3 regions of the Bradyrhizobium sp. 197 genome follow, and region 3 is predicted to be linked to each of the others. Evidence: predicted binding sites of a transcription regulator. Region 3 holds the regulator's gene; each other region holds the start of a gene.
The links. The regulator PhoB, encoded in region 3, activates phosphate uptake and scavenging genes when phosphate is short. The targets are predictions, from matches to a motif close to TGTCATNNANCTGTCAT.
Positions count from the first base shown of each region.

Region 1 (10,016 bases), on a different contig from region 3:
CTGGTCGGCCTCGCTGCGCTGCTGGTCGGCGGTGTCGGCGTCGCCAATGCCGTCAAGAGCCATATCGACCACAAGCTCGAGGTGATCGCGGCCTTGAAGGCCGTCGGCGCCACCGGGCGCGACGTGTTCGGCATCTATCTCGCGCAGGTTCTCCTGCTCGCAGCGATCGGTTCGTTGATCGGCCTTGCACTCGGCGCCGCCATGCCCTTTGCGATCGTCGGCCTGTTCGGCAAGCTGCTGCCGCTGCCGGTGGTCCCGGCGGTGCATGCCGACGAGCTCGCGCTGTCGTTCGTCTACGGGCTGCTCACTGCGCTTGCCTTCGGCCTGTGGCCACTCGGGCGCGTGCACGACGTGCCGGTGGCCGCGCTGTTCCGCGACACCATCAGCAACGAATGGCACCGGCCACGCTGGAGCTACCTCGTTTTCATGGCCGTCGTGGTCGCGCTGCTCATCGCGGTCGTGATTGGCCTGTCGTTCGACAAGCGCATCGCCGCGGTGTTCGTGGCCTCCTCCGTCGTCGTGTTCGCGCTGCTGCGCGGCATTGCCGTGCTGCTGATGGCGATCGCGCGGCGGCTGCCGCGCACGCGGTTGCCGATGCTGCGCCTCGCGATCGCCAACATCCACCGGCCGGGCGCGCTGACGCCCTCGGTCGTGCTGTCGTTGGGCCTCGGGCTCGCGGTGCTCGTCACCATCACCCAGATCGACGGCAATCTGCGCCGGCAGTTCCTGGCGGCATTGCCCGAGCACGCACCATCGTTCTTCTTCATCGACATCCCGAGCACGCAGGCCGAGCAGTTCGACGGTTATCTGCGCCAGATCGCCCCTGGCGCGAAGGTCGAGGACGTGCCGATGCTGCGCGGGCGCATCGTCGGAGCCCGCGGCGTCCGCGCCGAGGAGCTCAAGCCCGCCACCGATTCCGAGTGGGTGCTGCAGAGCGACCGTGGCCTGACCTATACCGCCGATCTGCCGAAAGGCTCCAAGGTGGTCGAGGGCGAGTGGTGGAGCGCCGATTATACCGGCCCACCGCTGGTTTCGATGGAGAAGAAGATCGCGGACGGGCTCGGCCTCAAGCTCGGTGACGAGGTCGTGGTCAATATCCTCGGCCGCGACATCCCCGCGAAGATCAGCAATCTGCGCAGCATCGACTGGCAGGGCCTCGGTATCAATTTCGTCCTGGTGTTCTCGCCGAACGCATTCAAGGGCGCGCCGCATACCCACATCGCGACGCTGACGGAAGCCGGCGGCGACGCGGCTGGCGACGGCAAGATCATCAAGGAGGTCGCCGACGCCTATCCGATGGTGACGAGCGTGCGTGTGCGCGAGGTGATGGAGACGGTCGGCTCGGTCGTGACCAATCTGGCACTGGCGATCCGCGGCGCCAGCGCCGTGACCCTGATTTCGGCGATCCTGGTGCTGGGCGGCGCGCTCGCCGCCGGCCATCGCCACCGGGTCTACGATGCGGTGATCCTCAAGACCCTGGGCGCGACCCGGCTGCGGCTGCTCGGCGCCTATGCGCTCGAATACCTCCTGATCGGCCTCGCCACTGCGGTTTTCGGCGTTTTCGCCGGCAGCGTCGCGGCCTGGATGATCGTGACCCGGCTGATGACGCTCACCTTCGTCTGGCAGGCCGGCAGCGCGGCCGGCGTGGTCGCGGCCGCCCTGGTCGTCACGGTCGGCCTCGGGCTCGCCGGCACGCTCCTGGCGTTGAACAAAAAGCCCGCCACGGTGTTGCGGAATTTGTGACAAATGGTAGCGGGCGGCTGCGCGGGGGCGGAATCGCACGATTCCGGCGATTAACCACGTTTGCTCGCCAGGATTGCGGACGAGGGCGACATTCAGCCGCGCGTGGACGGTTGCAGCGAATGTGCTAGTTTCCCACATATCGAATGGGTTCGGAGCCCCGATTGTTAGCCAAAATTTAGTCGGCAGACATCGGTATCCGAGATAGAATTTGACGAACCGGTGGCATGGAGCCCTCATGCCGGACCGGGCTAACCAACGGGAATTCGACCATGTCGGACCTAGACCGTAACTACGCTTCTCCTTTCGGCAGGGCCGCCGGGCGTGTTGACGCCGCGACGGTCGATGCCGGCCTGCGCGCCTACATGCTGCGCATCTACAACTACATGAGCATCGGCCTGGCCATCACCGGCCTTGCCGCACTCGGCGTCTACATGGCCGCCGTGACGGATGTTCCGACCCCGGAAGCCGTCCGCGTCGGCAAGCTGTTCCTGACGCCGTTCGGCTACGCGATGTTCGTCAGCCCCTTGAAGTGGCTGTTCATGCTCGCGCCGCTCGCCATGGTGTTCGTGATCTCGGCGGGCATCAACCGTCTCGCGCCCTCGACCGCCCAGATCCTGTTCTGGGTGTTCGCGGCGCTGATGGGCGTCTCGCTGTCCTCGATCTTCCTGGTGTTCACCCACACCTCGATCGTGCGGGTGTTCTTCATCACCGCGGCGACCTTCGGCGCGCTCAGCCTCTACGGCTACACCACCAAGCGTGACATGAGCGGAATGGGTTCGTTCCTGTTCATGGGCCTGATCGGCATCGTCATCGCGAGCCTGGTCAACCTGTTCCTGGCGAGCTCGTTGCTCCAGTTCGTCGTGTCGGTGGTTGGCGTGCTGGTGTTCGCGGGCCTCACCGCCTGGGATACCCAGCGGCTGAAGAACGACTACATCTACGGCTACGCCTCGGCCGGCGGTGAAGTCGCGGAGCGTGCGGCCATCACCGGCGCGCTGTCGCTGTACCTGAACTTCATCAACCTGTTCACGCTGCTCCTGCAGCTCCTCGGCCAGCGCGACTAAGCGCAAGCCCAGAGCGAACAACACGAGCCCCGGCCGAAAGGCCGGGGTTTTTGTTTGGGGCCGGACGTCGCAGCACCCGCCGCTGTCATCGCCCCGCCTTGTCCGCAATTGCGCACTGGGGCGGGCGATCCTGTACGCCGCAGCGGCTCCGTTCTAGCCGCGCTGTCTCGGAGTACTGGACGCCCGCCTATGCGGGGCATGACAGCGGAGAAGATGGGGCCTGCTGCGCTCGCGAAGACGGCGCCGAGAAGCCGTTGCCTCTTCCAGCCGTCCCGGGAACGCTCTAATCTCGCCCCATGTCCGCACCTGAAATCAGGCCCACCCTCGAGGCCGACCTTCCCGCCATCACCGCCATCTACCAGCAGGCCGTCCGCGAGGGCACCGCGACCTTCGAGCTGGACCCGCCCGACCTCGCCGAGATGACGCGCCGCTATCGTACGCTGATCGACGGCGGCTATCCCTATTTCGTCGCCATCCTCGACGGCCGCATTGCCGGCTATGCCTATGCGGGGGCCTACCGGCCGCGGCCGGCCTACCGCTTCACGGTCGAGAACTCGATCTATCTCGATCCAGGCTTTCACCGTCGCGGCGTCGGACTTCTGTTGCTGGAGCGTCTGGTCGCCGAATGCGAGGCGCGAGGCTTCCGCCAGATGATCGCGGTGATCGGCGATTCCGCCAATGCCGGCTCGATCGGCGTGCACACCAAGGGCGGCTTCAAGATGATCGGCACGCACCCCAGCGTCGGGCTGAAATTCGGCCGCTGGCTGGATACGGTGATGATGCAGCGCGACCTCGGCGAGGGCGCGGGTACAGTGCCGGGAAACTAGGCTCGCTCTCGCAGGATGGGTGGGCAGCTACACCACAGCCAGCTTGCGATCGATCACCAGCAGCACGCGTTCGAGCTCGTGGCCGCGGCGCAGGATCAGACCCGTCGCAGAGATCACGCTGTACATGCCCTGCTTGCGCGCGAGGCGCGGATCTTTTTCGATGCGATAGATCGGCACTTCCGAGGCGCGGCGAAACACCGAGAACACGGCGCGGTCTTTCAGGAAGTCGATGGCATAGTCACGCCACTCGCCGTCGGCGACCATACGGCCGTAGAGATTGAGAATACGATGCAACTCGAGCCGATTGAACGTCACCCGGCCCAGTTGCGCATTCGCAGCGGCTGGGCGCGCCGCCGCGCGCTGTTCGCTCGGATCGGCATCCTCCGACAGACTCATAGAAAGCCTCCTGTCGCCACAGCATGACCACGTCCGCGAAGACCGTCCCCGGAACCGCGGATCATGACAGCTGCATGATTGCCCCAACTGTTCCCCACCGCAAGGGGGCCTTGAGAGGACGCATAAAATCCGGTGCGAATTCCGGGCACACGCAGGGTGGAACTCTGTCGCGCAAACCGTCACGGGATCGTTAGCAAGAATCATAGTGTCGCCGCTTTTCCGCCAAGCGACTGCCGCCCTGCCCTGCCAAAAAGCAGGTGTGCGTTGACCCGGTCCTTTCGGTTCCGGATTCCTCAGCCCCCAGCCCCCCGGGGTCGTCAGGATCGGGTCTGTTCGCACGACAAGGAGGGCCAACGCAAGTTGGTCCTTTTTTGTTTGTGCCGGGATGTTTCTGCCTCGACGGATATCTCACCACAAACTCTCTCCCCTCATCCTGAGGAGCCGCGAAGCGGCGTCTCGAAGGATCGAGGCCGGGCTGCATCAGCGGGCCTGCATGGTTCTCGCGGCGATGCGCAGCATCGTCCGCCACGCGCGCAAGGGCGCGCTCCTCACCATGAAGATTGAGAGCGCAGTACGCCGCTTAGGCAGTACGACTCTTAGAGAGAGAATCGAAATCAGTGCAGCGACGTATACGCCGCGCCCAGCATCGGCCCCGGCTTTTCGCGGCTGCCGTCCTGGACATAGACCACAGCGCCGTCGACGCCGTCGCGCGTGAGGTTCTCGATCGGCACCGTCCAGCTTTCCGAACGGCCGGTCCAGTCGCCGACCTTGAGCAGGTTGCGAACCACGTTGTGATAGATGACCTGCTGTCCGCGATTTTCGCCGCGGCTGATCGCGATCGGCACCGATTTCGCAATCGAGCAGATCCAGACCTCGCCACGCGAGACCGCCGGCTCCTTGCTCGCGGCCACCGAGACATTGATCTGCTTGCCCGCGAGCGACATCGTCACCGGCACGCTCATCACGCCTGTGCCCTTGTCGGTCTTGCCGATCGCGCTTTCGATGCCGGTGCGGTCGCTGCCGACGACATGCGTGGAGCCGTTGACCACGACCTGGGGCGTATAGACTTCGCGGTCGCCGCGCATGCGCGAGTAGGCCCGCTGCCGTGCAGAAAAACGCGAATCCGCCAGTGTGTCCTTCCAGCCAAGATAATCCCAATAGTCGATCGGCATGCTCAGCGCGATGATCGAGGGATCGCTGGAGAGGTCGCCGATGATCTTGTCGGCCGGCGGGCAGGAGGAGCAGCCCTGCGAGGTAAACAATTCGACAACGGCGCGGGGCTCAGCCTCGGCAGGACGAATGACGGCGACGATCGCGCAGATCCCGAGTGCGCCCGACCAGAGGGCACCGGACCAACGCGAAACCAGATGAGAAGCCGTCATTGTTGTCATGTCGAGCGCCGCACACCATTACTCGTGAGAGGGGAAATCTTACCGCCGGATGGTCACCGTAGTCTTACGAGCCTCGCACATTCGACCGCTTGGCGAAGTTCTCTGCCGGACGGGCCCATCTGAAGCCTGCCGCAAAGGCACGAAGGCGGCCTTGTGATAGGCCGCCTTCGTGTAACCTACTACTCACTTCGCAGTGAGCCACCGTTCACAAATCCGCGCTTACGCCGCCAGCTTGCGCAGCACGTAGTGCAGGATGCCGCCGTTGCGGTAGTATTCGAGCTCATCCAGTGTATCGATGCGGCAAAGCAGCGAAATGCGCTGCAACGAGCCGTCGCCGGAGACGATCTCCGCGGTCAGCTTCTGGCGCGGCTTCAAATCGCCGACGAGACCACGCAACGTGACCTTCTCGTCGCCCTTCAGACCGAGCGACGACCAGGAGGTGCCGTCCTCGAAGGTCAGCGGCAGCACGCCCATGCCGACCAGATTGGAGCGGTGGATGCGCTCGAAGCTCTGGCAGATCACGGCGCGCACGCCGAGCAGACGGGTGCCCTTCGCGGCCCAGTCGCGCGAGGAGCCGTTGCCGTATTCCGCGCCCGCGAACACCACCAGCGGGACCTGCTCCTGCTGGTACTTCATCGCGGCGTCGTAGATCGACATCTGCTCGCCGTCGGGCCAGTGCTTGGTCAGGCCGCCTTCGGGGATATTTCCGTCCGCACCTTTGAGCATGAAGTTCTTGATGCGGATATTGGCGAAGGTGCCGCGCATCATGACTTCATGGTTGCCGCGCCGCGTGCCGTACTGGTTGAAGTCGGCCGGACGCACCTGGTGCTCGCTGAGGTATTTGCCCGCGGGCGAGGTGAGCTTGATTGAACCGGCCGGCGAGATGTGGTCGGTGGTGATCTTGTCGCCGAACATGGCGAGGATGCGCGCCTCGACGATGTCGGTGACCGGTTCCGGCTCCTTCTTCATGCCGTCGAAATAGGGCGGGTTCTGCACATAGGTCGAGCTCATGTTCCAGCGATAGGTCTCGCTCTCGACCGTCTTGATCTTGCGCCAGTTGGTGTCGCCCTTGAACACGTCGGCATACTTCTTCTTGAAGATCGCCGCGGTCACGAACTTCTTCATGAAGGCGTTGATCTCCTTCGTCGTCGGCCAGATGTCCTTCAGGTAGACCGGCTTGCCGTCCTTGCCTTCGCCGAGCGGCTCGACGGCCAGGTTCTTGGTGACGCTGCCCGCGAGCGCGTGGGCGACGACGAGCGGCGGCGAGGCCAGATAGTTCGCCTGCACGTCCGGCGAGACGCGGCCTTCGAAGTTGCGGTTACCGGAGAGCACGGCAGCCGCGACGATGCCGTTGTCGTTGATCGACTTCGAGATCTCCTCGGGCAGCGGGCCGGAATTGCCGATGCAGGTGGTGCAGCCGAAGCCAATCAGGTTGAAGCCGACCTTGTCGAGATCGGCCTGGAGACCGGAATCGGCGAGATAGGCCGCCACCACCTGGCTGCCCGGGGCGAGCGAGGTCTTCACCCACGGCTTCGCCTTGAGGCCCTTCGCGGCGGCATTACGCGCCAGCAGACCGGCGCCGATCAGCACGCTCGGATTCGAGGTGTTGGTGCAGGAGGTGATCGCCGCGATCACGACGTCGCCATGGCCGAGGTCGAAGTTCCTGCCGTCGACGGCAAAGCGCTTCGTCGGCTCGTCGGTCTTCTTGTATTCGCTGGCGAGGGCGACCGAAAAGCCTTCGGCGACCGACGGCAGCGCAATGCGGCCTTCGGGACGCTTCGGACCGGCCATCGAAGGCACGACGTCGCCGAGGTCGAGCGTCAGCGTCTCCGTGAACACCGGATCGGCCGACTTGGCGGTGCGGAACAGCCCTTGCGCCTTGGCATAGGCCTGCACCAGCGCGACGCGCGCCGGGGCGCGGCCGGAGGTCTTGAGATAATCGAGCGCGGCGGCGTCGACCGGGAAGAAGCCGCAGGTCGCGCCGTATTCGGGCGCCATGTTGGCGATGGTCGCCTTGTCGGCGACGGAGAGATGGTCGAGGCCGGGGCCGAAGAACTCGACGAACTTGCCGACGACGCCGAGCTTGCGCAGCATCTGCGTCACTGTCAGCACGAGGTCGGTCGCGGTGACGCCTTCCCTCATCGCGCCCTTCAGCTTGAAGCCGACGACGGTCGGCAGCAGCATCGACAGCGGCTGACCGAGCATGCAGGCTTCCGCCTCGATGCCACCGACGCCCCAGCCGAGCACGGCGAGACCGTTGACCATGGTGGTGTGGGAGTCCGTGCCGACCAGCGAGTCGGGATAGGCGACCTCGAAGGTGCCGGTCTTCTTGCCGACCGTCATCTTCTCCTTCTTGGTCCAGACCGTCTGCGAGAGATATTCGAGATTGACCTGGTGGCAGATGCCGGTGCCGGGCGGCACGACGGAGAAGTTCGTGAACGCCTTCTGGCCCCACTTCAGGAACTCGTAGCGCTCCTGGTTCTGCTTGTATTCCTCGGTGACGTTCTTGCCGAAAGCCTTGTTGTCACCGAAGAAGTTCACGATCACGGAGTGGTCGATAACGAGATCGACCGGCACCAGCGGATTGATCTTCTCGGCATCGCCGCCGAGCTTCTGCATCGCGTTGCGCATGGCAGCGAGGTCGACCACCGCCGGCACGCCGGTAAAATCCTGCATCAGCACGCGAGCCGGGCGGAACGCGATCTCATGCTCCAGCGACTTCTTGCGCAGCCATTTCGACACCGCGACGATGTCTTCCTTCTTGACCGAGCGACCGTCCTCGTTGCGGAGCAGGTTCTCGAGCAAAACCTTCATCGAATAGGGAAGTTTGGAAATTCCCTTCAGACCATTCTTCTCGGCCGTGGGCAGGCTGTAATAGACATAGGTCTTGGCGCCGACCTTGAGGGTCTTTTTGCATTTGAAGCTGTCGAGCGAGGTCATGAAAGGAAATCCCAATTGTTAGTTATACCCGGCAAGGGGTATTTTAACACCGTCAGCGATTCCGGCTAGGTCGCTTGCAGGGGCAGGTTAAGTTGCTGCATCAAGTAGTTCCGGGCTTATAGAAGCTTTCTAACGGCGCCGCCACAGCCACAATGGTGCCGCAGCAATTCGCGAGCCAAAAATTCCCATGCGCTACCCCAAGATTTCCTGAGGCCTGGCTTGAGCGGATTGATACGAGGCACGATGCAGCTTTCCGGACGCGGGGTGATTTGCGTGCGGGGCGGACGCGACGTGTTTTCCGGGCTCGATTTCGAGGCCGGCGCCGGCGAAGCCGTGGCGGTCGTGGGCCGCAACGGATCGGGCAAGACGTCGCTGCTGCGGCTGATCGCGGGCCTGCTCGTTCCGGCGGGCGGCACGATCGCGCTGGACGGAGGCGATGCCGAGCTGACCTTGCCGGAGCAGTGCCACTATCTCGGTCATCGCGACGCCCTGAAGCCGGCCCTGAGCGCGGCGGAGAATCTGGCATTCTGGGCCGATTTTCTCGGCGGCGAGCGTTTTGACCCCGTCGAAAGCCTCGCCATCGTCGGCCTCGACCACGCCGCCCATCTGCCGGCCGCCTTCCTGTCCGCCGGCCAGCGCCGCCGGCTCTCGCTGGCCCGCCTGCTGACGGTCCGCCGTCCGGTCTGGCTGCTCGACGAGCCGACCACGGCGCTGGATGTCGCCGGCCAGGACATGTTTTCCGGATTGATGCGCGAGCACCTCAGCTGCGGCGGCCTGATCATCGCCGCCACTCACGCCCCGCTCGGCATCGATTCGCGGGAGCTTCGGATCGGGAGTGTGGCATGAGACGGCCCGACCCTCAGATTTCCACGCGGTCGGGTCTAGCCTCGTCCTTCCGCCGCTGCCTTGCGAGAGCCACCCCATGACCGCCCTGTCCGCCCTCATTCGCCGGGACATCCGGATCGCGCTTCGCGTCGGCGGCGGGGCGCTGATTGGCGTGCTGTTCTTCCTGACCGTGGTGGTGCTGATGCCGTTTGCGGTGGGGCCGGATCTGGCGCTGCTGTCGCGGCTGGGGCCGGCGATCCTGTGGCTGGGCGCGCTGCTGGCGAGCCTGCTGACGCTCGACCGGCTGTTCATGGCCGACCACGAGGACGGCTCGCTCGACCTGATCACCATGAGCCGGACACCGCTGGAACTCGCCTGCGCGTCGAAAGCGCTGGCGCATTGGCTCGCCGCCGGCCTGCCGCTGATCGTCGCAACCCCCGTGCTCGGCCTGCTGCTCAACCTCGACATGGTCGCAACCGGCGCTGTGGCGCTGACGCTGCTTGCCGGCACCCCGGCGCTAACGTTCACCGGCATGATCGGCGCGGCGCTGGCGGTGACGCTGCACCGCGGCGGCTTGCTGATGGCCGTCCTGGTGCTGCCGCTGTCGATTCCGGTCCTGATTTTCGGGGTCGCGGCCTCGCAGGCCGTGATCGTCGGACCCATGACGTTCGGCGCGCCGTTCTCGATCCTGTGCGCGCTGTCGCTGGTCAGCCTCGTGGTTGGCCCTTTCGCGGCCGCGGCGAGCCTGAAGCATGGACTGGACTGACCTTGACCCCGATCAACTTTCGCTCCGGACTTTCGTGCTGATTGCCTGAGCGCTTACCTGTGACTAT
Region 1 is NZ_JADPJJ010000058.1:59,807-69,822, forward strand. Features, by position in the region: gene IVB27_RS13690 (ABC transporter permease) at 1-1,743, shown strand, start outside; gene IVB27_RS13695 (Bax inhibitor-1/YccA family protein) at 2,013-2,804, shown strand; gene IVB27_RS13700 (GNAT family N-acetyltransferase) at 3,101-3,631, shown strand; gene IVB27_RS13705 (DUF2794 domain-containing protein) at 3,659-4,027, opposite strand; gene IVB27_RS13710 (DUF1223 domain-containing protein) at 4,642-5,418, opposite strand; gene acnA (aconitate hydratase AcnA) at 5,638-8,358, opposite strand; gene ccmA (heme ABC exporter ATP-binding protein CcmA) at 8,602-9,204, shown strand; gene ccmB (heme exporter protein CcmB) at 9,281-9,949, shown strand.
Region 1: the regulator PhoB is predicted to act here: its motif matches at 4,091-4,107, upstream of IVB27_RS13705 (DUF2794 domain-containing protein).

Region 2 (10,016 bases), on a different contig from region 3:
CGGCAGCATGGGCTTTGACTTTGCCGGCACCTACACGAAGATCGTCGAGCACAAGCGGATCGAATACGCGTTCGGCGAGCGAAAAGCCGAAGTCGAGTTTGTGCCGGGACCGAAGGGCATTCTCGTCCGCGTTGTCTTCGATGGCGAATCGACGCACTCGGTCGAGCAGCAGCAAGGCGGTTGGCAGGCCATCCTCGACAACTTCGCGCGACACGTGGAAGCGAAGCAGAAGAAGTCGTGAAGGCGGGTAGGGGGAAGAGAGCGCCGGAGCGAGGGCTCGCCTCCAGGATGCAACCGACGGCCACACATCTCTTGATTTTGCGAGATTGCTGTGGTATTCGCGGCTCATGACTAAATCAGTGCGCAACATCAACTCGATGCACATGACCCGCTTCGGCTGGGCCGTGGGAGGAGTCGCGCGCTAGGAATTCGACGACGACATCTTTTCCACCAGGCCCCGCCGGCATCGGACGGGGCCGTTTGTTTGGCCACGCTCCCTGCCGGCACAACAGCAGGAGCATCCGATGCCACCCCAACAGACGAACGTCACATCCGGGATTGAGGCCGATGCCGAGGGACGCGGCCTCAACGTCTCCATCGTGTCGGCGAGGGACGCGATGGACGCAGCGTTGGCAGCGCGCCTCAAGGCGACCGCTGCGGCGCTGGACTACGCTTTGCCGGAAAAGGATGCTGCCGCATCGACGCGAAGCGTCCTGGGCTTGCTCAGGCGATTTTGGCGTGCGTTTCAGGGGCGGCGACAGCGCCAGAGCTTACGAGCCAATTTGCAGGACCTCAGTGACAGGGAGCTGATGGATATCGGCCTGACGCGCAGTGAGATCGACTACATCACAGCTGAACGAGCTATCGATAGACTTAGAGATAGCACCATATATCTGTGGAGCCGTGGTGTGATGTAACTTTGTAGAGGAGCTTGGCGGGCTGCTCCTTCGCGGACGATCCTTCGAGACGCCCGCTTTGGCGGGCTCCTCAGGATGAGGTCTCGTTTCCGCGGCGCAATCCTGGATCCTCATGGTGAGGAGCGCCGCTTGGGGCGCGTCTCGAACCATGAAGGCCGAACTCTGTCCCGCCTTCCAGAACGCCATATGCGATAGGCCCCGTGCTATGACGGATCAGCGGCGCTTTTCCCTGCCTGCGATCAATGTGCCCAGCCAAAGCCATTTGCCTTGCCAGTTTTTCCACGGCAATATGCCGGCAAAACAACCATGAGAACGGGAAGAGAAAATGGCGGCTCCCATCAAGTTCGGCGTTGGTCAAAGCGTGCTGCGCAAGGAGGATGATGCACTCATCCGCGGCAAGGGCCGCTACACCGACGATTACGCGCCGCAGGCTGCGCTCCGCTGCCTGATGCTGCGCTCGCCGCATGCGCATGCCAAATACACCATCGATGCGAGCCGCGCCCGCACTCTTCCGGGTGTTGCGCTGATCCTGACCGCCGATGACGTCAAGGATCTCGGCAATCTGCCCTGCCTGTTCAATCTCGAAACCGATCCCTTCACCGGCCCGCCCTACCCGATCCTCGCCAAGGACGAGGTGCGCCATGTCGGCGATTCCATCGCCTTCGTCGTGGCTGAGACCATCGACCAGGCCCGCGACGCGATCGAGGCGATCGAGGTCAAATGGAGCCCGCTGCTGGCGGTGACCGGCGTCGTCAACGCCATCAAGAAGGGCGCGCCGCAGGTCTGGCCGGACAAGGCCGGCAATGTGCTGTTCGACGTCTCGATCGGCGACAAGGCCGCGACCGAAGCAGTGTTTGCCAAGGCGCATGCGGTCGCCGAAATCTCGATCGTCAATCCGCGTGTGGTCGCGAGCTTCATGGAGGCACGCGCTGCCGTCTGCGAATACGACGCCAAGCGCGACCATCTGACGCTGACGGTCGGCAGCCAGGGCAGCCATCGCCTGCGCGACATCCTCTGCCAGAACGTGCTGAACATCCCGACGGACAAGATGCGGGTGATCTGCCCCGACGTCGGCGGAGGCTTCGGCACGAAGCTGTTTCCCTATCGGGAATACGCCCTCCTGGCAGTCGCCGCGCGAAAGCTGAAGAAGGCGGTGAAATGGGCGGCCGACCGCACCGAGCATTTCATGGGCGACGCGCAGGGCCGCGACAACGTCACCACGGCGAAGATGGCGCTGGCCGAGGACGGCAAATTCCTCGCGATGGATTGCGACCTGATGGGCGACATGGGCGCGTATCTGTCGACCTTCGGGCCCTATATCCCGCATGGCGGCGCCGGCATGCTGCCGGGCCTCTACGATATCCAGGCGTTCCATTGCCGCGTGCGCACCATCTTCACCAACAGCGTGCCGGTCGATGCCTATCGTGGTGCGGGGCGGCCTGAGGCCGCTTATGTCATCGAGCGCCTCGTGGATGCCTGCGCGCGAAAACTCGACATGACGCCGGACGCCATCCGCCGCAAGAATTTCATTCAGCCGAAGGCGCTGCCGTACAAGACCGCGACCGGCAAGGTCTACGATTCCGGCGACTTCGCCGCGCATCTCAAGCGCGCGATGGAGATCGCCGAGTGGAAGGAGTTTGGAAAGCGCGCAAAGCTCGCCAAGAAGAACGGCCTGATCCGCGGCATCGGGCTTGCGAGCTATGTCGAGGTCTGCGGCACCATGGGCGAGGAGACCGCCAATGTGCGGATGGATCCCAATGGCGACATCACTGTCCTGATCGGCACGCAGTCGAGCGGGCAGGGCCACCAGACCGCCTATGCGCAGATCGTCGCCGAGCAGTTCGGCGTTGCGCCCGAGCGCGTGCACGTCCACCAGGGCGACACCGATATGATCGCCACGGGCCTCGGCACCGGCGGCTCGGCCTCGATTCCTTCAGGCGGTGTCAGCGTCGAGCGTGCGACCCGCGAACTCGGCGCGAAGCTTAAGGAGATCGCGGCGCAGGCGCTGGAGGCGAGCGCCGGCGACCTCGAGATTTCAGAAGGCGTGGTGCGCATCGCCGGCACCGACCGTTCGATCTCGTTCGCCGATCTCGCCAAGCGCCCCGGCGCCGACCCGTCGAAGCTGAACGCGAGTGCGACCTTCGCCAGTGCCGATGGCACCTATCCGAACGGCACGCATGTTGCCGAAGTCGAGATCGATCCGGCCACCGGCATCATCAAAATCGTCAACTACGTGATCGTCGACGATTTCGGCAAGACGCTCAATCCGCTGCTGCTGGCCGGCCAGGTGCATGGCGGCGCCATGCAGGGCATCGGCCAGGCGCTGATGGAGCAGGTTGTCTATGGCGCCAGCGACGGCCAGCTCATCACCGCGACCTTCATGGACTACGCGCTGCCGCGCGCGGCGGACGGGCCTGCGTTCGTGTTCGAGACTGCCAACGTTCCCTGCACGACCAACCCGCTGGGAGTGAAGGGCGCGGGCGAGGCCGGCGCGATCGGCTCCTGTCCGGCCGTCGTCAACGCCATCGTCGACGGGCTCTGGCGCGAGTACAAGATCGACCACATCGACATGCCCGCGACCGCGGAGCGGGTGTGGATCGCCATCAACGAGCACCATCGCCGTCACAGCCTCTAGGTCCCGACCTCCGCGGCGGGAATAAATGCCCGCCGCCGGGTTCTAGCCATGATGGCCCTGCCCCAAACTCTGCGAACCGGAGAAACAAGCCGATGAAACGGACGATGATTGTCGTGGGCACCTTGGTGCTAGGTGCGGGCGCCGTGATGGCGCAACAGGAGATTGCCGTCCAGCAGGACAATCTGATGCGCTCGCAGGCCAAGAGCCTCTACACCGTCATCCAGAAGATGACCAAGGGCGACATCCCCTACAACCAGAAGGCCGTCGACGAGGCGATCGCCAATCTCGAGGGCGACGTCGCCAAGATTGCCAAGACTTTCGAGGTCAATCCCAAGCAGGACGTCGTGAACGCGACCTATGGGGCGTCGTCGAAGGTTTGGCAGAACAAAGCCGATTTCGACTCCAAGATCCCACCGGTCCAGAAGGCGATCGCGGACGTCAAGGGCAAGATCACCGACGTGGCGAGCCTGAAGGCCGCATACACCGCGATCAACGATCGCTGCACTGACTGCCACGAGACCTATCGCGTCAAGCTGAAGTAACGGCACGCACGACACCACAAGCTCAGCGTCATCGCCCGCGAAGGCGGGCGATCCAGTACGCCGCGGCGCTGCTGGGGACGTTTGACGTCTCTGGAATACTGGATTCCCCGCCTTCGCGGGGAATGACAGGGGAGGCGCAGCAAATTCTATTCGCAAGGCCTGACGGATCGCTGTCAGAGCGGCTATCTTCAGCTCGGCCGCCGCGGCGTCGATGCGAGCTGTTGGATGCTGGCGCATCTGGCTCCTGACGACTTTATGACGTCAGGAGCTCCAACGCGGCAGGATCTGAATCAAACAGCGAGACAAGCCATGGTGAAACCGTTCCCGTCGAAGACGCACATCGGCAACCATATGCTGCATCCCGAAACGCTGATGCTGACCTATGGCTATGATCCGCAATTGTCGGAAGGCGCCGTCAAGCCGCCGGTGTTCCTGACCTCCACGTTCGTGTTCAAGACGGCCGAGGATGGGCAGGACTTCTTCGATTTCGTCTCCGGCCGGCGCGAGCCTCCGGAAGGGATGGGTGCGGGCCTAGTCTATTCGCGCTTCAATCATCCCAACAGCGAAATCGTCGAGGACAGGCTCGCGATCTACGAGCGCACCGAGAGCTGTGCGCTGTTTTCATCGGGCATGGCGGCCATCGCAACCACGATCCTGGCTTTCGTCCGCCCTGGCGATGTCATTCTGCACTCCCAGCCGCTCTATGGCGGGACGGAAACCCTGCTGACGAATACGCTTGCGCGTCTGTCGATCGGCGCCGTCGGCTTCGCCGATGGTGTTGACGAAGCTGTGGTCAGCCAGGCCGCGGAAGAGGCCATGGGCAAGGGCCGGGTCTCGATGATCCTGATCGAAACCCCGGCCAACCCGACCAACGGGCTGGTCGACGTCGCGATGATGCGGCGTATCGCCGACGTCATCGGAAAGAAGCAAGGACACGTCCCGATCATCGCCTGCGACAATACGCTGCTCGGACCGGTGTTTCAGCGGCCGATCGAGCACGGCGCGGATATTTCCTTGTACTCGCTCACGAAATATGTCGGCGGTCATTCAGACCTGATCGCGGGCGCCGCGCTCGGCGCGAAGGCAGTCGTGAAAGGCATCAAGGCGCTCCGGGGCGCCATCGGCACCCAGCTCGATCCGCATTCCTGCTGGATGATCAATCGGTCGCTCGAGACGCTGAGCCTGCGGATGGAAAAGGCCGATGCGAATGCGCGCCTCGTGGCCGACTATCTGCGCGATCATCCCAAAGTGGCCAAGGTCCACTATCTCGGTCATCACGAAGCGGCTTCGCCGGCCGGACTTGTGTTCGCGCGGCAATGCTCAGGGGCGGGATCCACGTTCTCGTTCGACATCGTCGGCGGCAAGGCGGCGGCCATGAAATTCCTCAACGCGCTGCAGATCCTCAAGCTGGCGGTGAGCCTTGGTGGAACGGAGTCACTTGCGAGCCTGCCTGCCACCATGACCCATTCCGGCGTTCCCGCCGATATCCGCCGGAAAATCGGCGTCCTCGATTCCACGATCCGGCTGTCGATCGGCATCGAACACCCCTCGGACCTGATCGCCGATCTCGCGCAGGCGTTGAATGCGGCCGAACCTGACGTGTGACGCATGCGCCAGCGCGGGCTCCGTGAATCGAAAAGGGCGGTTGCGTAAGCAGCCGCCCTTTTGTCGGACAGTGCGAAAGGTTACTTCATCACCTGACCGCGGATCTCTCCGCCCGGATTGGCCGCGGTGTGAATGTTGACGTAGAGCTTGCCGGCCAGGAGATCGGCGGCCTGCGCGTCGGTCAGTGTCGCCGAGCCCTCCGCCGGGCTCTTGGCGGCGCCGGGGATCGGGACCGCGACGCCGGCGTTCTTGCCGGCCTCGGCGGGTCCGTGGAAATGGGCGGCGGTGGCGGGGCCGGACAGGCCGGAATAGGTGACCTTCCAGGACAGCTTCTTGCTGGCGGCGTCGTAGTCCAGATCGGCCGTTCCGGTGCCGCTGCTGGTCGTTGCGGGCACCTCGGACTTGGCGTCGAGCGTTGCTTTCAGCTTTTCCGCGCTGGCCGAACCCGCAAAGGCAACGGCGCCGAGCACTGACATGGCGATGACGGTCTTGTTCATGACTCTTCTCCCTGCTGAACCCGTTTGGGCTGCCAAACTTCCAACAGCCGGCATTTCAGTTTATTCCCGTTTCAGGCCGCGGTGGGCTAAATTCTTCGTGGTTGGAGCGACGAAGACATCGGTCATAAGGTTCGCGGCGATGCACGAAGGGACCGCATGTTGCGACGAACAATCTCCGTGGCGCTGCTCGCCGCACTCGCCGCAGCCGGCGCCTATTGGTGGCTCAGCGCGCCGGTGGTGGCGGCCGCCGGTGGCGCGCCTGCCCACGTGCCTGATCTTGCCAATGGCGAGGTGATGTTCAACGCCGGCGGCTGCGCCTCATGCCATGCCGTCCCCGACCAGCCCGATCGTCTCAGGCTCGGCGGCGGCGTCGCGATCAAGTCGCCGTTCGGAACATTCTACGCGCCGAACATCTCCTCCGATCCGAGCGACGGTATCGGCAAATGGAGCGACGCTGAATTCGTCAACGCGGTGATGCACGGGGTCTCGCCCGACGGACAGCATTATTTTCCGGCCTTTCCCTACACGTCCTATCAGCATGCCAGGCGCGAGGACGTGCTCGATCTCTTCGCCTATCTGAAAACGCTGCCGGCCGTTGCAGGCAAGGTGCGCGACCACGATGTGCGCTTTCCCTTCGACATCCGGCGCAACGTCGGCATCTGGAAACTTTTGTTTATGGACGGCAAGCCTTTCGTCGCCGACAGCGCGAAGTCGCCGCAATGGAATCGTGGCGCCTATCTCGTCAACAGTTTTGGCCATTGCGCGGAATGCCACAGCCCGCGCAATGCGCTTGGCGGCATCATCGCCGGAGAACGCTTCGCCGGCGGGCCCAATCCGGAAGGCGAGGGCTGGGTGCCCAACATCACGCAGAAGGGCCTTGGGGAGTGGAGCGCGAAGGATATTGCCTATCTCCTGAAGACCGGCGAACTCCCCGACGGCGACAGCGTCGGCGGTGCGATGACGCGGGTGATCAAGAACACCTCGCAATTGCCGGACGAGGATCGCGCGGCGATGGCGGACTATCTCAAATCGCTGCCGCCAGTGGACGGTCCGCCGCGACCGAAGCGCAAAGAAGGAAGTTAGGTCGCGCCAAACGCCTTGAAGGTGATGATGGTCAGGGTGTCCTGGATGCCCGGCAGCACCTGCACCTTCTCGTTGACGAAGTGGCCGATATCGGTGTCGTTGTCGACGTAGAACTTCACCAGCAGGTCGTATTGACCGGCCGTGGAATAGATCTCGGAGGCGATCTCGGCTTCGGCAAGCGCATTGGCGACCACATAGGACTGGCCGAGCTTGCATTTGATCTGGACGAAAAAAGGAACCATTGCAGTCACTCCGAAGGCATATCTGACCGGCTAATAGGCCAAAACCGGCCGGATTTGGCAAGCGAACTTGCTGCCTCTGTATATGCGCGCTAGGACGGGCCATGGTCCCCAGGAAGCGGAAAATCGGCCCATGACCACCCCCGTGGCGCTCACCATCGCCGGCTCCGATTCCAGCGGCGGTGCCGGCATCCAGGCAGACCTGAAGACCTTTGCCGCGCTCGGTGTCTTCGGCGCTTCCGCCATCACGGCGCTGACGGCGCAGAACACGCGCGGCGTCACCGGCATTCACGCCGTGCCGGCCGAGTTCGTCACCGCGCAGATCGACGCGGTATTCTCCGATCTCGAGGTCGGCGCGGTCAAGATCGGCATGGTGGCGCAGGTCGCAAGCATCGATGCGATCGCGGCCGCACTGTCGCGCTGGAAACCCCAACATATCGTGCTCGATCCCGTGATGGTGGCGACATCGGGTGATCGGCTGCTCGCGTCCGAAGCCATCGACGCCCTGCGCAGCAAACTGATGCCGCTGGCCTCGGTGATCACGCCCAATCTGCCGGAAGCTGCGGCTCTGCTCGACGAGCCGGTCGCGACCAGCGAGGCCGAGATCGAGAGCCAGGGGCGCCGGCTGCTGGCGTTGGGCTGCCGTGCGGTCCTGATCAAGGGCGGGCACGGCGAGGGCGCCGAGAGCACCGACTATTTCGTCGATGCCAAGACCACGATCGCGCTCGCCGCGCCGCGCGTGGCCACAAGCAACACCCATGGCACCGGCTGTTCGCTGTCCTCGGCGGTCGCCGCGGGGCTGGCCAGGGGCGAGGATCTCGAGCGCGCCGTGCGCAACGCCAAGGCCTGGATCAGCGCGGCGATCGCGGCCGCCGACCGCTTCAGCGTCGGCCATGGCCACGGGCCGATCCATCATTTCCACAGGTTTTACTGAGACCGGCCGCGAGCGCGCGGCCGTTAACCCATCCAGCCAGCAGTTCCGGGTTCTTGCGGAGGTGGCTGCGGCGTGATGTCGCCTGATTGTCGCATGCGACTGATATTCGCGGGGAAGGCGAAGGCAAGGCGCGATTCGTATCTGAGGGTGCCTCAAAGGTTCAATTGGTCATCCCCCTGTCACGGGACATTGTTACAGGCTGTCGCATGGGAAGTTACGATGTGAGTGACGAGAGCCCGGAGCGGCGCTTTCGCACGTTGTTCATCTCCGACGTTCATCTCGGAGCCCGCGGTTCTCAAGCCGACCTTCTGCTCGACTTCCTGCGTTTCCATGATGCAGACACGATCTATCTCGTCGGCGACATCGTCGACGGCTGGGCGCTGAAATCGAGCTGGCATTGGCCGCAATCGCATAACGACCTCGTCCAGAAACTTTTGCGCAAGGCGCGAAAGGGCGCCAAGGTCATCTACATCCCCGGCAATCACGACGAGTTCCTGCGCAACTATTACGGCACGCATTTCGGCGGCATCGACGTCGTCGAGAACACCGTCCACGCCGGCGTGGACGGCAAGCGCTATCTCGTCATCCACGGCGACATCTTCGACCTCGTGGTGCAGAACGCGCGCTGGCTCGCCCATCTCGGCGACAAGGCTTACGACTTCGCGATCCAGATGAATCGCTTCGTCAATTTCTTCCGGCGCATGTTCAAAGTGCCCTATTGGTCGCTGTCGCAATGGGCCAAGCAGAAGGTCAAGAACGCCGTCAACTATATCGGCGCGTTCGAGCAGGCGCTCGCCGCCGAGGCGCGGCGCCATGATGCCGATGGCGTGATCTGCGGCCACATCCACTACGCCGTGATCCGCGACGAGGGCGGCATCCGCTACATGAATTGCGGCGACTGGGTCGAGAGCTGCACGGCGCTGGTCGAGCACGACGACGGCCGTTTCGAGATCATCACCTGGGCGGACCAGGCCGAGAAGCCGGCGCAGATACCGCAGGTCGCAGCCAAAGCTGCATAACAAGGGCAGCCTGATGCGCATTCTGGTCGCGACCGACGCCTGGCACCCGCAAGTCAACGGTGTGGTTCGGACGCTGACCAAGCTTGCTGACGCCGCCAAAAGCCTCGCTGACCGAGCGCGGCTTCGACAATGTGGTGCTGTGGCCCCGCGGCGTCGACACGCATTTGTTCCATCCTCGCGCGATCGATCTCTGTTTGCCGGCACCGGTGTTCCTCTCGGTCGGCCGGGTCGCGGTGGAGAAGAACCTCGAGGCATTCCTTGACCTCGATTTGCCCGGCACCAAGGTGATCGTCGGCGACGGTCCGGCGCGTGTCGCGCTGGAGGAGGCCTACCCGGACGCGATCTTCCTCGGCGAGAAGCACGGCGAGGAACTGGCCGACATTTACGCGGCCGCCGACGTCTTCGTGTTTCCGAGCAAGACCGACACGTTTGGCCTGGTCCTCCTCGAAGCGCTCGCAAGCGGCCTGCCGGTCGCGGCGTTCCCGGTGAAGGGGCCCCGCGACGTGATCGGCGATGCGCGGGTCGGGGCGCTCGATCACGATCTG
Region 2 is NZ_JADPJJ010000099.1:4,558-14,573, forward strand. Features, by position in the region: gene IVB27_RS23120 (SRPBCC family protein) at 1-241, shown strand, start outside; gene IVB27_RS23125 (DUF1127 domain-containing protein) at 618-917, shown strand; gene IVB27_RS23130 (xanthine dehydrogenase family protein molybdopterin-binding subunit) at 1,243-3,552, shown strand; gene IVB27_RS23135 (cytochrome c) at 3,645-4,094, shown strand; gene IVB27_RS23140 (cystathionine gamma-synthase family protein) at 4,404-5,699, shown strand; gene IVB27_RS23145 (CHRD domain-containing protein) at 5,780-6,196, opposite strand; gene IVB27_RS23150 (c-type cytochrome) at 6,353-7,279, shown strand; gene IVB27_RS23155 (Lrp/AsnC ligand binding domain-containing protein) at 7,276-7,521, opposite strand; gene thiD (bifunctional hydroxymethylpyrimidine kinase/phosphomethylpyrimidine kinase) at 7,652-8,452, shown strand; gene IVB27_RS23165 (UDP-2,3-diacylglucosamine diphosphatase) at 8,659-9,471, shown strand; partial or broken gene IVB27_RS23170 (glycosyltransferase) at 9,576-10,016, shown strand, end outside.
Region 2: the regulator PhoB is predicted to act here: its motif matches at 8,619-8,635, upstream of IVB27_RS23165 (UDP-2,3-diacylglucosamine diphosphatase).

Region 3 (10,016 bases):
CAAATTCATCAAGACGACGTCAGCCCCTGCCTTTTGCAGCGCAGCAACCCCTTCGGTTACCGCGCCACGAAAATCATCGGGATCGATTGCTCGGATAGCATCGACAGTCCCGGTCTGCCAGATGACCAAAGTAGGCGTTTTTGCTTCCATCAGCTTAACGAAGCTGGCGGCCGCTTCCTCTGCCGTCTTCTTGCTCTGTATTTCTACGGAGACGTGCACGGTCTCGGACGGCGGCAGCTTGTCCTTCAGGATGGCCTGCATCCGCGCCGGATAGGAGGCGTCTTCGGAGGCTGGAATCGTGGTCGAGCGGCTGCCGATCACCAGGATTTCGAGCGGCTTGCCGGCCTTGACGGCATCGGCGACCTTGGGAAGCTGGCTTTCGCTGGTGAGCAGATAGGACGGCAATTCGCAGGCTGGAGGCGCGGCCGAAGCAGCAGGCGCAGCATCGCCCGCGCGCGCCGAAGGCGCGGCGAGACCACCGCACAGCAGGATCAGGCTCAGGAAAACCTTCGCCTTCATCAGCCCCCTCCCGCCATATCGGCGCTGCCGACGGCGCTTTTGGTTTTCGAACCGCTTTTGTCAGCCACGCGCTTGTACCACGAAATCACCCAGGCCATGGCCCACATGATCAGGATTCCCGAGAGGCTAATCAGCGCATGCAGGGCCGGGCCCCCCGCGACCTCGGCCAGGATGAAATGGCCGGCAAAGGCAAGGAAGACGCCGAGACAGAATATCTCCAGGGAATGCGAGCCGCACAGGATCAGCGGCCGCAGCCAAGGCGATTTCAGGCCCGGCCAGTCCCGCGGCAGGACGCGCACCGTGAGCGCGGCCAGCGCCAGGAAATGCGTGAAGCGCAGCACGTCGAGATCGGCCTTGTCGATCGGATACATCCACTGCTCGAGCAGCTTCGGCATGAATTGGGACAGCTGCGGCACATACCAGGTCAGCGTCACGTAGAATGCCGCGACCAGATAGGCGATCGAGATCCACATCGTCACCCGCGAAGCCAGAATGCGCGACATGCGTCGTGCGCCCCCGAGCGCACACCAGGCACCGAACACGAACAGCAATTGCCAGGCGAAGGGATTGAACGCCCAGAAGCCGTTCGGATAGGCCGACAGATAGAGGTCGTATTCCCAGGTCACCGCGTAGAGCAGGACCGAGAGGCCGAGCGTCACGTCGGGGCGCCATTTCATCAGCCACAGGATCAACGGCAGCGCCAGCATCAGCACGATGTAGAGCGGCAGCACGTCCATGTTGACGGGACGAAAGCGCAGCAGCAGCGCCTGCACGATCGTGACGTCGGGCTGCTTGAGGAAATCCATGATGCCCATCTCTTCGGTGTAGAGCGGGTTCTCGAACCTGGTCGCGACGTAGGAGATTTCCGCAAGGAAGATCGTGAACAGGAAGACGTGGGCGACATAGATCTGCCAGACGCGCCGCAGGATGCGCGCGGTGGCGACGACGACGCCGGACTCCAGCATCGCCCGGCCGTAGACGAAGGCGGCGGTATAGCCTGAGATGAAGATGAAGATCTCGGTGGCGTCGCTGAAGCCGTAATTGCGGATCGTGAACCAGGTCAGAAGACTCGGCGGCAAATGGTCGATAAAAATCAGCCACAGCGCGAGGCCGCGGAACAGATCGAGTCGGAGCTCGCGCTCGCCGATGGCCGGCAGCGAAATAGCCGGCGAGGCCGTGCGCGGCCTGGCACCTGCAGGGTTGGCCTGCAGAGGCTTGGCGGTTCCTGCGACCGTCGATCCCGTCACTTGGTCGGCAATGGTCATCGGGGCCTAAAAACCCTTCCGCAAAATCGCGACGTGGTAAGACGTGGCAAGGAGTGTACCGGTCCGGCCGTCATCTCGCAAAGCGACCGGATCACATGCAAGTACACTTGCAAATACACCTGAAAATACACCTGGATGTGTACTTCCTTTCGAATTCTGGCGGGACGATGTCACCAAGGCCGCCTCCGGCGTTTGGTTCCCCGGCGGATTTCGGTATGATGGCAATCATGTACCGCGCCGTGACCCACCAGATCGAAGTGACCGTCGAGCCGAACTTTGTTCCGGAGCAGTCGTCGGCCGACCGCTCCCGCTATTTCTGGTCCTACACCATTGTCATCATCAATTCCGGCGACGAGACCGTGCAGCTCAAGACGCGACACTGGATCATCACCGATGCCACCGGCCGGCAGCAGGAAGTGAAGGGCGAGGGTGTCGTCGGCGAGCAGCCGACGCTCGCCCCCGGCGAACGCTTCGAATACACCTCCGGCGTGCCACTCACGACCGCCTCGGGCTTCATGACCGGCCGTTACCAGATGGTCAGCGCCAGCGGCGAACGCTTCGAGGTCGAGGTGCCAACATTCTCGCTGGACAGCCCGGACAACAAGCGGGTGTTGAACTGAGATAGGCGGCGGCGCGGCCTTTTGGGGCGCGGCTTCCCCGACGGCGTCATGACTCTCGTGTCCCGGACGCGCTGCAACGCGCGAGCGTTGCTGCGCAGAGCCGGGACCCGGATGGCGACACGGTCCAATGCCTCAAGCGTCTTCCACGCCCGCCTCGGCCGGCGTGAAATCGTACACCGAACTGCAGAACTCGCAGGTCACGACGACCTTGTCGTCCTTGACCATGGCGGCGCGGTCGTCGGACGAAAAGCTCTTCAGCATCGATGCGACCGCATCGCGCGAGCAGGAGCATTGCGCCTTCAAGGACAGTGGATTGAACACGCGCACGCCGCGCTCGTGGAAGAGACGGTAGAGCAGCCGCTCGCCGGAGAGCTCGGGATCGATCAACTCGACGTCTTCGACGGTTTCGATCAGCGAGCGCGCCTCGACCCAGGCATCGTCTTCAGCGACGCTATGCACCTCGACGCCTTCGGGCGCATCGCCGGGATGCAGATCGGCCTGCCGCGCGCGCTCAGGTGCCTTCGGCAGGAACTGCATCAGCATGCCGCCGGCACGCCAGCGATGCTTGCCGCCATCGTTCGAACGCCACTCCTCGCCGACGGCGAGACGCACGCGCGTCGGGATTTGCTCGGAGCGCAGGAAGTACTCGTGAGCTGCGTCTTCCAGGCTGCCGCCGTCGAGCGCAACCAAGCCCTGGTAGCGGCTCATCTCGGGCCCCTGGTCGACGGTCATGGCGAGATGACCGTGGCCCAGCAGCGCGCCGGAATCTTTGGCATCGCCGAGGCGCGCGGCGTCGAAACGTGCGTAGGCTCGCAGGCGATCCGGCGCCATGTAATCGACGACCAGGAACGACACCGGACCGTCGGTCTGGGCCTGGAGGATGAAGCGGCCTTCAAACTTCAGCGCCGAGCCGAGCAGCGTGGTCAGCACGATGGCCTCGCCGAGCAGCTTGCCGACAGGCGCCGGATAATCGTGCCTGGTCAGGATATCGTCGAGCGCCGGACCAAGCCGCACCAGGCGACCGCGCACGTCAAGCGCGTCGACCTCGTAGGGCAGCACGGCGTCGTCGACCGGAACCGCGGATGGTGCGCGAACCGGGCCTTCGGGCCCGGTTTTCATGTCAGGGGATTGGGAAATCATGGCGCTTTATCTGGGGTCGGAGAGCGGAAATGGAAGGGGGCGCGGGCAGCGTGTTCCGGGCGCAGCTATGGTTACACACGATACCGCAAGTTCGGTGCCGTCCTGGCGAAAGCCAGGACGGCGAAACAAACCGACTTCGCCTTCACCGCGCGCCCCGCGCCTACTTCACCGCGTCGAAGCACCAGGCCAGAATGCCCTTCTGCGCGTGCAGGCGGTTTTCGGCCTCGTCGAACACGACGGATTGCGGGCCGTCAATCACCTCGTCGGTGACCTCCTCGCCGCGATGGGCGGGCAGGCAGTGCATGAACAGCGCATCGGGCTTGGCCAGCGACATCAGCTGGGCGTTGACCTGATAGGGCTTGAGCACGTTGTGGCGATGCTCGCCTTCCTTGTCGCCCATCGACACCCAGGTGTCGGTGACGACACAATCGGCGCCGCGCACGGCGGCTTCGGCATCGCTGCCGAGCATGATCGGCGCGCCGGTCGCCTTGATGAAATCGCGCATCGCCTTTTTCGGCGCGAGCTCCGGGGGCGTCGCGACGTTGAGCTGGAACTTGAAGCGTTCGGCGGCGTGCGCCCAGGAGGCGAGCACGTTGTTGTCGTCGCCGGTCCAGGCCACAGTCCTGCCCTCGATCGGGCCGCGATGCTCCTCATAGGTCATGAGATCAGCCATCACCTGGCAGGGATGCGAACGCCGCGTCAGGCCGTTGATGACAGGAACGGTGGCGTTCGCCGCGAGCTCGAGCAGGGCATCGTGATTGAGAATGCGGATCATGATGGCGTCGACATAGCGCGACAGCACGCGCGCGGTGTCGGCGATGGTCTCGCCGCGGCCGAGCTGCATCTCCGCGCCGGTGAGCATGATGGGTTCGCCGCCGAGCTGGCGCATAGCGACATCGAACGACACCCGCGTCCTCGTCGAGGGGCGCTCGAAGATCATCGCCAGCGTCTTGCCTTCAAGCGGCCTGACCGGCTGATGCGCCTTCTGCTTCGCCTTCATCGCGGAGGACGCGGCCAGCATGCTCTTGAGCTCCGACAGCGGCAGCGCGTCGATATCAAGGAAGTGCTTCGGTGCTTTATTGGGCGACTTGCTCATCAGCTTGCCGCCCGCTTGTTGCCGGACAACGCGGTGCAGGCGCGTTCGAGCCGCCCAACGCTGTCCTCGATCTCGGCTTCGGTGACGATCAAAGGCGGCAGGAAACGTACGACATTGTCGCCGGCGCCGACGGTGAGCAGCTTTTCGTCGCGCAAGGCTACAACGAGATCGCCTGAAGGCACCACGGCCTTGATGCCGATCAGCAGGCCCTCGCCGCGCACTTCGCTGACGACATCGCTATGACGGTCGATCACGGAGGCGAGCTTCTGCTTGAGCAGCAGCGACATCCTCTGCACGTGGTCGAAGAAGCCGGGCTTGAGCATGACGTCGAGCACGGCATTCGCAGCCGAAATCGCGAGCGGATTGCCGCCGAAGGTCGAGCCGTGCGAGCCGGGCCCCATGCCGGCCGCCGCATTCGCGGTCGCCAGCACCGCGCCGATCGGAAAGCCGCCGCCGAGCGCCTTCGCCAGCGACATCACATCGGGCGTCACGCCGAGACGGCGGTGTGCGAACAGATCGCCGGTGCGGCCCATGCCGGTCTGCACCTCGTCGAACGCGAGCAGCAAGCCCTTGTCGTCGCAGAGCTGGCGCAGTGCCTTGAGGAAGGCCGGGGTTGCCGAGCGCACGCCGCCCTCGCCCTGGATCGGCTCGATCAGGATGCCGGCGGTCTGCGGACCGATCGCTTTCTTCACGGCCTCGATATCGCCATGCGGGATTTGGTCGAAGCCATCCATCGGCGGACCAAAACCTTCCAGATATTTTGCAGATCCCGTCGCGGCCAGCGTCGCCAGCGTGCGGCCGTGGAACGCGCCTTCGAAGGTGATGATGCGGTAACGTTCCGGATGCCCTTGGGAGAAGTGATGATGGCGGACCAGCTTGATCACGCCCTCCAGCGCCTCGGCGCCGGAATTGCAGAAGAACACGAAGTCCGCAAAACTCTCATGGCAGAGGCGGTTGGCGAGCTTCTCGCCATCCGGGCTCTGGAACAGGTTCGACATGTGCCAGAGCTTCGTGGCCTGCTCCTGCAACGCTTTGACCAGCGCGGGATGGGCATGGCCGAGCGCGTTCACCGCGACACCCGAGGTGAAATCGAGATAGCGCTCGCCATTGGTCGCAATCAGCCAGCAGCCTTCGCCGCGCTCGAAACCGAGGTCGGTTCTGGCGAAAACGGGGAGCAAATGCGGCGCTGCGCTGTTGGTCATGATGTCACTTGGATGTTGCGGACGGTGTGACGCGTGCATTGCGCAACGCACCATTGACCGGCCCGGAAAACGAAACGTGCCGCCTTTTCGGGGCGGCACGTGTCACTATCTTATGCTTGGGAAGACGGGTGTCAATGCCGCCCGGAAAGCCTCGCGAAACGCTGAATCCGTAGTCTTGCGGTGCTGATTTCGCGGATTTCACCACGGAACATGTGGAAGCGAGTCGGCGGACTCTTGCGCGGGAGTCACGCCATATTGTAGCGTTTGGATTGTCAGATACGACATCTCGTGCAGTGGTTCTGATCTCTAAGTCCTTATGTACCGGCGTAAACGTTCGGGCGTTCTAGTCACGCCCGGCGAGCCTTAAGGGATTCTGGCGGCACGGGTTTTTAAAGGCTTAGGCATTCGCTGCGAGGCGCCAGGATGGCAGGCCGGCAGCGAGGGAAAGGGTGCAATGACAGTTTTGACCTGGTCCGATGATCGCGTCGAGCAGCTTAAAAAGCTCTGGGAGGCCGGACTTTCGGCCAGCCAGATCGCGGCTGAGCTCGGTAATGTGACCCGCAATGCCGTGATCGGCAAAGTGCACAGGCTCGGCCTGTCGGGTCGCGCCAAGAGCCCTTCATCGGCAGCGCCCCGGCCGCGCAAGGCGCGCCCCGCGCAGCATATGATGCGGGTGACCCGCCCGATCTCGCGCGGCAACACCGCGCTGGCACAGGCCTTCGAGGTCGAAGTGGAGGCCGAACCGGTCACCTACGACAACGTGGTGCCGATGAGCCAGCGGCTGACGCTGCTCGAGCTGAACGAGGCGACCTGCCACTGGCCGGTCGGCGATCCCTCGACCCCGGACTTCTTCTTCTGCGGCGGCAAGGCGCTGTCCGGCCTGCCCTATTGCGCACAACACTCGCGCGTCGCGTATCAGCCGGCGTCGGATCGGCGCCGCGCACCGGTGAAGCCGAGCCCGCGCTGAGCTAGCGGATTTAGCTGACTGCAAGGGCGGCGCCGTCACACGATGACGCCTCGGCCCACTTGATGTCGTCCCGGACAAGCGTGCCAAAAGCGCGTGTCGATCCGGAACGACGGCGGAGCTTGAAGCGAGTTACGCCTGCTGCTCCGCCTTGGCAAAACGATCATCCAGCGCGTAGCCGGCGCCGCGGACGGTGCGGATCGGGTCCTGCTCGCGGCCGAGATTGAGCAGCTTGCGCAGGCGGCCGATATGCACGTCGACGGTACGCTCGTCGATGTAGATGTCGCGGCCCCAGACGCTGTCGAGCAGTTGCTCGCGCGAGAACACCCGCCCCGGATGCTCCAGGAAGAACTCCAGCAGGCGATATTCGGTCGGGCCGAGATCGATCGGCCGGCCCGAGCGCGCCACGCGGCGCTTGTCGCGGTCGAGCTCGATGTCGCCAAAGGCGAGCACGGTGGCGAGCCGCTCGGGGCTTGCGCGCCGCAGCAGGCCCTTCACGCGCGCCAGGAGCTCCGGCACCGAGAACGGCTTGACGATGTAATCGTCGGCGCCGGTCGCAAGACCCCGCACCCGCTCGCTTTCCTCGCCGCGCGCGGTGAGCATGATGATCGGGAGCTGCTTGGTCTCGGGACGGGTGCGAAGCCGCCGGCACAATTCGATGCCTGACAGGCCCGGCAGCATCCAGTCGAGCACGATCAAATCGGGAATGTGCTCCTTGAGACGGGTGTCGGCGTCGTCGCCGCGCATGACCGTCTCGACGTCATAGCCGTCGCCTTCGAGGTTGTAGCGGAGAAGCTCGGTCAGGGCTTCCTCGTCCTCAACCACCATAATGCGTGCGCCCATCTGGGTCGTTGCTCCCTAGGTGTTCGGTATCGAGGTGGCGAAGGTCGTCATATCGCCCTTCGGCCGCTTGTCGGTGATCGCCTGGCCCTCGATCATGTAGAACACGGTCTCGGCGATGTTGGTGGCGTGGTCGCCGATCCGCTCGATGTTCTTGGCGCAGAACATCAAATGGATGCAGAACGAGATGTTGCGCGGATCCTCCATCATGTAGGTGAGGAGCTCGCGGAACAGCGAAGTGCAGATGGCGTCGACTTCCTCGTCGCCCTTCCACACCGCCATCGCCGCCGGCAAATCATGTGCGGCATAGGCGTCCAGCACCGATTTGACCTGCTGCTGCACGAGGTCGGTCATGTGCTCCAGGCCGCGGAACAGCTTGAGCGGATGGAAATCCGTCTCCAGCGCCGCGACGCGCTTGCCCATGTTCTTGGCGAGGTCGCCGATGCGCTCGAGATCGGTCGCGACGCGCATGGCGCCGACGATCTCGCGCAGATCGACCGCCATCGGCTGACGGCGGGCGATGGTGAGCACGGCGCGCTCCTCAATGCGCTTCTGCAGCGCGTCGAGCTCGGTGTCGATGGTGACGACGCGCTGGCCGAGCGGAACGTCACGGCGGATCAGCGCGTCGACGGAATCGACGATCATGCGCTCGGCGATGCCGCCCATCTCGGCAACCAGCCGGGTGAGTTCCTGGAGGTCGGTGTCGAAGGCCTTTGCGGTATGTTCAGAACCCATGTCGCGTCTCCTCAGCCGAACCGGCCGGTGATGTAATCCTGCGTGCGCCGGTCGGTCGGCGACGTGAAGATCTTGTTGGTGTCGTCGAACTCGATCAGCTCGCCGAGATACATGAAGGCGGTCTTGTCGGAGACGCGCGCCGCCTGCTGCATGTTGTGGGTGACGATCGCGATCGTGTAGTCCTCGGAAAGCTCCTGGATCAGCTCCTCGACCTTGGCGGTCGAGATCGGGTCGAGCGCCGAGCAGGGTTCGTCGAACAGGATCACCTCGGGCCGCACCGCGACGGTGCGGGCGATGCAGAGGCGTTGCTGCTGGCCGCCGGAGAGCGACAGGCCGGAGGCGTTGAGCTTGTCCTTGACCTCGTTCCACAGCGCGCCGCCGCGCAGCGCCTTCTCGACCCGGCCGTCCATCTCGGATTTCGAGATCTTCTCGTAGAGACGGATGCCGAACGCGATGTTTTCGTAGATCGTCATCGGGAACGGCGTCGGCTTCTGGAACACCATGCCGACGCGGGCGCGCAGCAAATTGAGGTCCAGCCTGGGGTCGAGGATGTTGGTCTGGTCGAGCATGAGCTGACCGGTGGCGCGCTGGCCCGGATAGAGGTCGTACATCCGGTTGAAGATGCGCAGCAGGGTCGACTTGCCGCAGCCCGACGGGCCGATGAACGCCGTGACGCGATTGGCGCCGAGCGTCAGGTTGATGTTCTTCAGCGCGTGGTGCTCGCCGTAATAGAAGTTCAGGTTGCGAACGGTCACCTTGGGGGGCGCCTCGGGCAGCACCGGCGCGTGGGGCAGTCCGCCGGCCGCGCTCATCGATACGGAAAGATCACTCATTTTGCGGTCCTCTCGGCGCCAAGGATGCGCGCGCCAATATTCAGGGCAAGAACGGTCAGGGTGATGAGCAGCGCGCCGCTCCAGGCCAGCTGCTTCCAATAGGCGTAGGGGCTCTGCACGAAGTTGTTGATGGTGACTGGCAGGTTCGCCATCGTCTTGTTCAGACCGAGGCTGAAGAACTGGTTCGACAGCGCGGTGAACAGCAGCGGCGCGGTCTCGCCGGCGACGCGGGCAGTCGCAAGCAGCACGCCGGTGATGAGACCCGATCGGGCAGCACGATAAGCGATGCGCTTGATCACCAGCGAGCGCGGCAGGCCAAGCGCCGAGGCCGCCTCGCGCAGTGCGTTCGGCACCAGCAGCAGCATGTCCTCAGTCGTGCGCAGCACCACCGGGATGACGATGACCGCGAGCGCGAGACTGCCGGCGATCGCCGAGAAGCCGCGCATCGGCACCACCACCGCGCCGTAGATGAACAGGCCGATGATGATCGAGGGCGCCGACAGCAGGATGTCGTTGATGAAGCGGATCACCGAGGTCAGCCGGTCGTTGCGGCCGTATTCGGCGAGATAGGTGCCGGCGAACATGCCGAGCGGCGCGCCGATGCCGACGCCGATCACGGTCATGATCAGCGAGCCGACGATTGCGTTGAGCAGGCCGCCCTCGTTCGATCCGGGTGGCGGTGTGTTCTCGATGAACAGCTGGACATTGAGGCCAGCCAGGCCGTTGTAGAGCAGCGTGATCAGGATCAGCGCAAGCCAGGTGACGCCGAAGGCGGTCGCGGCGATGCAGAGCCCGCGGATGA
Region 3 is NZ_JADPJJ010000053.1:14,279-24,294, forward strand. Features, by position in the region: gene IVB27_RS11020 (SGNH/GDSL hydrolase family protein) at 1-519, opposite strand, end outside; gene IVB27_RS11025 (OpgC domain-containing protein) at 519-1,784, opposite strand; gene apaG (Co2+/Mg2+ efflux facilitator ApaG/CorD) at 2,000-2,404, shown strand; gene IVB27_RS11035 (Hsp33 family molecular chaperone) at 2,537-3,544, opposite strand; gene argF (ornithine carbamoyltransferase) at 3,705-4,640, opposite strand; gene IVB27_RS11045 (aspartate aminotransferase family protein) at 4,640-5,842, opposite strand; gene IVB27_RS11050 (GcrA family cell cycle regulator) at 6,297-6,809, shown strand; gene phoB (phosphate regulon transcriptional regulator PhoB) at 6,939-7,649, opposite strand; gene phoU (phosphate signaling complex protein PhoU) at 7,665-8,381, opposite strand; gene pstB (phosphate ABC transporter ATP-binding protein PstB) at 8,393-9,214, opposite strand; gene pstA (phosphate ABC transporter permease PstA) at 9,211-10,016, opposite strand, start outside.